DNA from 4 places in the Pantoea sp. S-LA4 genome. Region 2 is predicted to be linked to each of the others. Evidence: predicted binding sites of a transcription regulator. Region 2 holds the regulator's gene; each other region holds the start of a gene.
What was found. The regulator CRP, encoded in region 2, controls carbon source genes, mostly activating them, when cyclic AMP is high. The targets are predictions, from matches to a motif close to ATGTGANNNNNNTCACAT.

Region 1 (2,203 bases), 820 kb from region 2:
CAGAATGACCGCGGCGGCGCCATCGGTCAGAGGCGTGCTGTTGGCCGCGGTGACGCTGCCATGCTGGCGATCGAATGCCGGACGCAGCCGGGCATAGTCCTCCGCCTTTGCATCCATACGCACGTTATTATCCTGGTCGATCGGTTTTTTCCACGGTGGCACCATCGCCGCCATCACTTCCTGTTGCAGCACGCCCGATTGCCAGGCTTTAGCGGCATGCTGATGAGATCGCAGCGCCAGCGCATCCTGCGCCTCGCGGCTGATGCCGTGGCTTTTAGCCATCTGCTCGGCGGTATCGCCCATTCGCAGTCCGGTTGAATACTCGGCCACCGCAGGCGGTACCGGCAGCAGATCGCGCGGACGCAGGCGGCGCAGAATCTGCAGTTTTTGCTGCAGGCTGCGGGCTTTATTGAGATCGACCAGCGCCCGCGCCAGGCTTTTGCTGACGCCAATCGGCAGCACTGATGACGAATCCGCGCCGCCGGCGATGCCGGCAGAGATAGTTCCCGCCATCAGGCTTTCGCAAACGTTAGCCACCGCCTGAAAACTGGTGGCGCAGGCGCGGCTGACGCTGTAGGCGTCGGTATGAACGCTCAGGCCGCTACTCAGGACGATTTCGCGCGCAATGTTTGGCGCTTCCGGCATCTGCACCACCTGACCAAACACCAGTTGATCAATCACTTCCACCGGCAGTTCACTGCGCGCCATCAATTCGCTGACCACCATCCGGCCCAGTTCCACCGCCGGAATGCCGTGGAAGCCGGTCGCCTGGCGCAGAAAAGGGGTACGTAACCCGTGGGTAATCGCGATGCGTTCGCCATCGCGCGTCAGCAGCGGCTGCGCTTTGCTCATTGTTCTCACCTGTGACTCGGGACCGTGGCGTCATTGCCTGAAGAGGTCTGACCTGATCCCAGTGTTAACCACAAGCGGGTGAGTCGCCAATATCGAAAGGGAAAAAGTGCGAAGGGAAACACGAAAATGAAAAACGCCGCGCTGAACGCGGCGTCGGGCGGGTTAGCGTAAACCGAGCTGGAAAATCAGGGTTTCTGCCTGGCAGCAGAAGGTGAAATCGATATCAAGCTGGACGCCCTGATCCACCTCGCTGAAGCGCGCCTCAATCAGACAGGGATCGGACTCTACCTGGCGGGCACGTTCGGTCAGACTGGCCAGTTTGGCTTCCGCCTCAGTGCGCTGGGCAAACCACTCCGACCAGCTGGCGGTGCAATCGGTATTATCCATTACCGTGCCAACATCAACACAACAGCAGGCAGCGGTTTCCGTCGCACTGCATTTTTTAATGGCATCAGTCATTATTTTCTCCTGACGATAGGTCTGGTGGGATAAGCAATTTTATGCACCAGATTTTACCTCTTCGGCTAAAGATGCGCCACGAAGCGGTAGCTAAGTGACGAATATCACAATAAAATTTGATCCAGAACAAACTGGACTGGTTATGCTGTGCTGCGCCAGCTCAGTTTTGTTACGCAGATCGAATTTTAAGCGATCAATCCTGAAATATTTTAAAAACAATATTGCAACATGCACACAGGTCGGACCTATACTCTCCGCACTGGTCTGATATGTACGATTTACATCAGTCCCTACAATCCGCCGTCCCTTGTTACGCGACGTAATAACGTTAAATAATAATTCACATGAGGTTGTGGTCATGAACCATAAAAACCTGTTTGCAAAGTCAGCCGTGGCGGCTGCAGTGGCACTTGTCTCTTCACACGTTTACGCAGCTGGGTTTCAGTTAAATGAATTTTCTTCGATTGGTTTAGGTCGCGCATATTCAGGCGAAGGCGCAATGGGCGATACCGCCGCATCCGCCAGCCGTAACCCGGCAACGATGGCATTAATGGATCGTCCGGCATTCTCTATTGGCGCGGTCTATATCGATCCGGATGTCAATATCAGCGGTCGCAGTCAGAGCGGTCGTAGCCTCGATGCCGATAATATCGCCCCGAATCAGTGGGTGCCGAATATTCATTACGTTCAGCCGATTAACGATCAATGGTGGATCGGTGCTTCTGCCACCTCCAATTATGGCTTAGCAACAGAGTTTAATAATGGTTACACCGCCGGTGGCTATGGCGGTAAAACGGACCTGATGACCGGGAACTTTAATCTCAGCACCGCTTACCGGCTGAATGAACATTTCAGTGTTGGGGTGGGATTTGATGCCGTCTATGCCAAAGCC
Region 2 (2,203 bases):
TTTCCGGATCGGTCAGCTGGGTCAGCAGGGTATATTTGGCGTCGCAATAGTTGGCCAGTTCACGGTAGATCAGGCTCAGGCTTTCGCGCATCGGCTGCTCTTTCCACAGCCAGAACCAGAACCAGTTAAACAGCCCGTACCACAGCGTGCCGGCGATATAGAGCAGCGGCGGTACGTAGATCGGCATACGGCCAATCAGACTCAGCGTGAAGATGGCGGCGATCAGCGAGCCCGGCAACAGACGGCCGTGCAACGGGCTAATTTCACCGGTGACGCCCAGCAGCAGCGGCATCGCGAACAGAATCAGCGGCAAAGGAATCGCGTGCAGCGTCAGCCACTGAATCAGAAAACTGCCGAGCGCAAACAGGCTGCCGCCAACAATCAGGCGTTTGAAGAAACGTTTATGCGGGGTATCCAGACCGGCGATATTGCAACAGGCGGGGACTAACGAGAACAGCAGACCTTTTTGCAGGTCGCCAGCCAGCCAGCCCAGCGCCACTGGCAGACAGAGCACCAGCGTTTGCCGCAAGGCGTAATTGACTTCAGGATGGTAAATAATTCGACGCCACATCGGCCCAACACAAACAATAACGGCGCGATGTTGCCATCACGCCGTGGGTGACAGGAATTAGCGGGTGCCGTAAACGACGATGGTTTTGCCGTGTGCGGAGATCAGGTTCTGATCTTCCAGCATCTTCAAAATACGGCCCACGGTTTCACGTGAGCAACCAACGATTTGGCCAATTTCCTGACGAGTAATTTTAATTTGCATGCCGTCGGGATGCGTCATGGCATCTGGCTGCTTCGCCAGGTTAAGCAGAGTCTGAGCAATGCGTCCGGTGACGTCGAGGAAAGCGAGGTTACCCACTTTTTCAGACGTAACCTGCAGGCGACGCGCCATCTGCGACGAGAGTCGCATCAGGATATCGGGGTTAACCTGGATCAGCTGACGGAATTTCTTGTAGGAAATCTCCGCCACTTCGCACGCGGTTTTCGCACGTACCCAGGCGCTGCGCTCCTGACCTTCTTCGAACAGGCCAAGCTCGCCAATAAAATCGCCCTGATTCAGGTAAGAAAGAATCATCTCTTTGCCTTCTTCATCTTTAATCAGAACCGCGACGGAACCTTTCACGATGTAGTAAAGCGTTTCTGCTTTTTCACCTTGGTGAATCAGCGTACTTTTGGATGGATACTTGTGAATATGGCAATGGGACAGGAACCATTCGAGTGTAGGGTCTGTTTGCGGTTTGCCGAGAACCATTCGCTATTATCCTCTGTTGTAATCGTGCCCAAAATACAGGGGGCAGTTTTCCCTGTCAGGCGATGAAAGCTTCAAGCGTTTCCCTTACAGGAAATTATTCGGGCTGCATTCGGCGCAGTGCGCATCATTCTTCCCGGCTTCGCCATCGGGTGACGAAAAATATTTTCAGCACTGTTTGTAGCACAGCTTTTGCCGACTGTCTTCTGTTGTCTCGCTTCAGCTAACAGCGGATTTCTCTGGATTGCTGTTTACCAGGCGAAAGCGTACTCTGACGGCAAAACCGCATATTCTGGAGCGAAAATCATGCAGGCAAGAGTGAAATGGGTAGAAGGGCTGACATTCCTCGGTGAGTCGTCGTCCGGCCATCAGGTATTAATGGATGGCAATTCGGGTGATAAAGCGCCCAGCCCAATGGAGATGGTGCTGATGGCGGCGGGCGGATGTAGCGCCATCGACGTGGTTTCAATTCTGCAAAAAGGCCGCAACGATGTGGCTGATTGTGAAGTGAAACTGACCTCAGAACGTCGTGAAGAGGCGCCGCGAATCTTTACGCACATCAACCTGCACTTTATCGTTAGCGGCAAAGCGCTCCAGGATAAAGCGGTCTCACGCGCGGTGGATCTTTCTGCAGAAAAATATTGCTCGGTTGCCATCATGCTGGGCAAAGGCGTCACCATTACCCACAGCTATGAAGTGATCGAACGCTGATCTCTGCGGGGGCCGCTCTGCGGCCTCTTATTCTATTCGCTTGCCTTCCACCAGTCGCTTCACCAGTGGTCCCATGATCAACTCCATCGCCAGCCCCATCTTTCCGCCCGGCACCACCAGCGTATTAATGTGCGAGATAAACGATCCCTGCAGCATCGCCAGCAGGTAAGGGAAGTCGATATCGTCCAGCGCCTGGAAGTGGATCACCACGAAACTCTCATCCAGTGACGGAAT
Region 3 (2,203 bases), 1.7 Mb from region 2:
GCCAGCGACAATACCCGCACCTGCATCCCCAGGCCGATCATCATCATCGCCATTCCCCAGACAATGCACAGGATGGAGATCGCCGTGGGGCGAACCGCAGCGAAAATCAGCAGCCCCATGCAGAGCGTAATCAGCGCTATCGCGGCAATCAGCAGGGCGGAAGGGAATTTATTGCCCAGCGAACTGAACAACAGGCTACCGATAATGCCCGCTGAACCAAACATCAGCAGCAGCAGAGTGGTGAAGTTCTCGCCCGAATGCGCAACCGCCTGCATAAAGGGTTCGATGTAGCTGTAGGCGGTGTAATGCGCCGTCACCACCAGCGTGACCAGCAGATACATGCTGACCAGCGCCGGACGACGGAACAGCATCGGTACGCTGCTCAGTGAGCCGGTGTGTTCACTCGGCAGACGCGGCAGAATCCGCACCAGCATGATCATCAGCACCAGCGCGGAAAGGCCGATAGCGCCAAATGTTGTACGCCAGCCCAGATACTGACCGACCACGCGGCCAATCGGTACGCCCAGCACCATGGCAAGCGCCGTACCGGTGGCGAGCATGCTCAGCGCCTGGGTTTTCTTACCGGCCGGGGCCACGCGGATTGCCAGCGAGGCGGTGATCGACCAGAACACCGCATGGGACAGCGCGATGCCGATGCGTGAAACGATCAGCGATCGGAAGTCCCAGGCTACCGTTGACAGCACATGGCTGGCGATAAAAATCAGGAACAGCACACCGAGCAGCATTCGTCGCTCAATATTGCGGGTCAGCAGCATCAGCGGCAGAGAGAGCAGCGCCACCACCCAGGCATAGATGGTCAGCATAATGCCAACATCAGCGGTCTGCATCGAAAAATCAGCGGCGATATCGGAGAGCAGGCCAACTGGCACAAATTCAGTGGTGTTGAACACAAAGGCGGCAATAGCCAGCAACACCACGCGAAGCCAGGCCGTTTTACGTGAAACAGTAGTTGATTGCATGAGGAGTCAAGTCAGTCAGAACAGCGAATCGGATGTGGCAGAAACATCCAGCGAAAGTGACCTGCGTCACAAATTACTGACTATTGTAGTGAATAAACCGGGAAGGGGAACCTTATAAACCGTTTTTAATCCTGATTATTTTTTATCGCCCGTTGGCCGGGCGATAGCCTGAGGTTATTGACCGCGTCGGCGTGCCGGCATCATTCGCAGCAACGTATTGTCCTTTAGCAGATAATGATGAAACAGTGCCGCCACCGCATGCAGTCCGATAAGCCAGTAACCCAGCGGTGCCAGCGTCTCATGCCAGTCAATCAGCCAGTCGGCGAGATCAAAATTGGGTACGGCTGCCACCGGCATACTGATGCCGAACAGCCACCACTCGCGGCCTTTCAGATAGCGTGACGTCAGCCCAAGAATCGGCAGCGTGATAAACAGAGCATAAATAAGCGTATGGGTCAGATGCGCCAGCCCGGTTTGCCAGCGACGTATAGCCGGCGTAATCGCTGGCGTACGATGACGGGTGCGCAGCACCAGACGGGCAATCATCAGCACCAGTACCGACGCGCCTGCGCTGAAGTGGGTAATGATCATGGCATAACCCTGCCACGAACCGCGCTGTGCAAAACCGCGCAGCTCAATCGTGGCATAGGCGATGACCACCAGCACAAAGGTCAGCCAGTGAAGGGCAATTTGAGATCCAGCATATTTTTCCCGCATGGTAAAACCCGCTAAACAGAATCAGGCCTTCTAACATAACGGAAAATAGCGGTAAATCTTAACAAATTAGCGCAGCGGGATAACTTTTCCGCCGCCACGACGCTAGCGTGACGTCAGGGTATGTTTCAGGGCCACGCTTTGCTGTTGATTAAGGCCGGATTTACCGTTCAGCGGACAGCAGGTATCGCAGCCCATCGCGCCTGGGTAATACTTTTTCGCCTGTAATAGAGCCGCGTTGACCTGATAAAAGCTGCCGAGAAACAGTCTGTCAGCGGGCAGCGGCAGAAACGCACAGCCAGCGGCATGGACCACATGGTTTTCGTTGTAGCCTGATTGTTTGTTCACGTAATAGTAGAGAGCCACAGGCGTTCCTTTTTGCTGTGTTAAGCGACAAATGTAAGCAAATATCACAATCAGACCGATTATAGCGGGAAAACCGCGTTTTGTTACGGCTGGATCTGAAGGTTGTGTCGCCTGCGGCAAAAGCGGCCCAAAAGCGTTCCGGG
Region 4 (2,203 bases), on a different contig from region 2:
AGCGGAGAGGTTGGCCATCCAGAACGGGTTCATGATGCCAGTGACAATCAGCGCCCCGTGGATGCCGGCGAACCAGAAGATCTGACACAGCAGTACCGACAGCAGAATCGCCGGTAACGAGTCGGAAGCGGAGACCAGCGGTGCCAGCAGATGCATGATGGCCTGCGGAATGATCATCCCGGTTTTGGCCTCAATCAGCAGATTGAGCGGATGCAAAGTCCCGATAATCACCACCACCGGGATCAGGATCTCAAACGAACGTGCGACACCGGTCGGTACCTCTTTGGGCAGGCGGATCGTGACGTTGTTGTGCTTCAGCCACGCATACACGCGGGTAGCATAAATGGCGGTCAGCAGCGCGGTAAAAATCCCCTGACCGGAGAGGTATTCAGTGGAAATGGTGTGATTGGAGTAGGGGGCCGCCACCAGTAAAAAGGCCATAAAAGCCAGCAGACCTGACATCACCGGGTCCAGTGAGAATTGCCGTCCCAGGCTGGCACCAATCCCCACCGAGATGAAAAAGGTCATCACCCCCATGCTGAGGTTAAACGGCAGCATCAACTGGTCACGGTAGGTGGCGGAGAAGTCGAGCCAGGCCCGGGCGACGCTGTTGGTGCTGGTGGCGGAGAAGGGAGGAAAGATAAACACCAGCATGAAGGAGCCGATGATCATAAACGGCAGCGCGGCAGTAAAACCGTCACGAATAGCAATCACATATTTCTGCTGGCCCAGCCGGCCGGCCAGCGGCGTAATCGATTGCTCAATCACCGCGATCATGGATTGATAGAGTGAGCTCATAAGGCCGCCTTTTCCTGCGCAGCTGCAATCAGCGACAGCGCGAAATCCAGCACCTTGTCACCCCGTTGCATGCCGTAATCCATCATATCGATCGGTTGGACCGGAATCGCCTGGCCTGCTGCTTTTTCGCTCAGGCTTTGCAGCATATATTTTACCTGCGGTCCGAGTAATACCACCTGATAGCGGGAAAACTGTTCGTCAAACTCCGCTACGCCAAACGCGTTGATCTCAACGGCTAATTCCCGTTGCGCGGCGGCTTCCACCATTTTCCGCACCAGCATGCTGGTGGACATCCCTGCTGAACAACACAACATGATTCTGTACATGGTTACTGTTCCTCGCCTTTGACACTAAAGTGAGGCTGATTGGATATCATATGGAAACCGGTTTCCATCGACAGCAATCAGAAGTGTGATGCGCGTCAATAAGCCAGATTAGCGGTTTTTTTTAATTCGATTAGGGTCACAAAATTGACCGTAAAAGCGAAGAGGGGGTGGCTTATGGAAAATCGGTTTCCACGACTGGATGAAATGGCTATACTTTGGCCGGCGAACCATTGCGCAGATAAGCAAAGTGAGCATTTTTTGGCATAGCGCCGTTTTCAGGGGAGAAAAATGTCTACTATCAACGATGTATCGCGGCTGGCTGGGGTATCGAAAGCCACAGTTTCCCGGGTGTTGAGCGGTTCACGCGGCGTAAAGGAAGCCAGTCGGCTGGCGGTCCTGAAAGCCGTCGAAGAGCTGAACTACCGGCCAAACGTTATTGCCCAGTCGTTATTCAGCCAGACCACCCACTGTATCGGCGTTATCTGCGCGCAGGAAAACGTTAATCAGATCACCGCCTGGCTTTTCGCTCTGGAAAAGCAGCTTCGTCAGCATCAGAAGCATCTGTTATTGCGCTTTGCCCATAGCAAAAGTGACGTTCTGACCGCGCTTGACGAGCTGAGCTGTGGACTGTGCGATGATGTGCTGATCATTGGCGCGCGTTTTCCCCTTAATATTGATGATGAACATGTCATTCTGGTCGACTGTGCCGAAGCGGAAGGGCCGAACAGTATCCAGTTCGATCACGCTTTTGCCGCCGAGACCGCCAGCAATTTCCTGATTAATCAGGGCCGTCGCCAGATCGCCCTCATCCAGCCTGAGAACGGGGGCACCGCCGGGCAGGTCTTACAGGGTTACAAGCTGGCGCTGGAAAATAACCTCTTACCTTTTAACCGTAACCTGGTGATTACTGATGCGGTCTCTTCGTCGGTGGCGATTCAGATGCTGCTGAATAATGCCAGCAGCCGGAATTTCAACGCCTTGCTGGTGGCTAATGAGCAGGAAGCGCAAAGCGTTATGGCGCAGTTACAGGCCTTTAATAAAGCGGTACCGGATGACGTAATGGTATTCAGCCTGGCGGG

Region 1: a site for CRP is predicted at 1,404-1,421, ahead of ACX3P5_RS12790 (YfcZ/YiiS family protein). Genes of this name have one in related genera too.
Region 3: a site for CRP is predicted at 1,035-1,052, ahead of ACX3P5_RS09035 (sugar transporter). Genes of this name have one in related genera too.
Region 4: a site for CRP is predicted at 1,249-1,266, ahead of ACX3P5_RS20160 (PTS sugar transporter subunit IIB). Genes of this name have one in related genera too.

Annotation. Positions count from the first base shown of each region.
Region 1 is NZ_JBTLRC010000002.1:2,577,694-2,579,896, forward strand. Features, by position in the region: gene fadI (acetyl-CoA C-acyltransferase FadI) at 1-852, opposite strand, end outside; gene ACX3P5_RS12790 (YfcZ/YiiS family protein) at 1,015-1,311, opposite strand; gene fadL (long-chain fatty acid transporter FadL) at 1,670-2,203, shown strand, end outside.
Region 2 is NZ_JBTLRC010000002.1:3,400,433-3,402,635, reverse strand. Features, by position in the region: gene ACX3P5_RS16905 (YccS/YhfK family putative transporter) at 1-571, opposite strand, end outside; gene crp (cAMP-activated global transcriptional regulator CRP) at 629-1,261, opposite strand; gene ACX3P5_RS16895 (OsmC family protein) at 1,565-1,969, shown strand; gene ACX3P5_RS16890 (phosphoribulokinase) at 1,997-2,203, opposite strand, start outside.
Region 3 is NZ_JBTLRC010000002.1:1,743,738-1,745,940, reverse strand. Features, by position in the region: gene ACX3P5_RS09035 (sugar transporter) at 1-980, opposite strand, end outside; gene cybB (cytochrome b561) at 1,155-1,697, opposite strand; gene ACX3P5_RS09025 (hypothetical protein) at 1,800-2,060, opposite strand.
Region 4 is NZ_JBTLRC010000003.1:47,050-49,252, forward strand. Features, by position in the region: gene ACX3P5_RS20155 (PTS sugar transporter subunit IIC) at 1-798, opposite strand, end outside; gene ACX3P5_RS20160 (PTS sugar transporter subunit IIB) at 795-1,124, opposite strand; gene ACX3P5_RS20165 (LacI family DNA-binding transcriptional regulator) at 1,413-2,203, shown strand, end outside.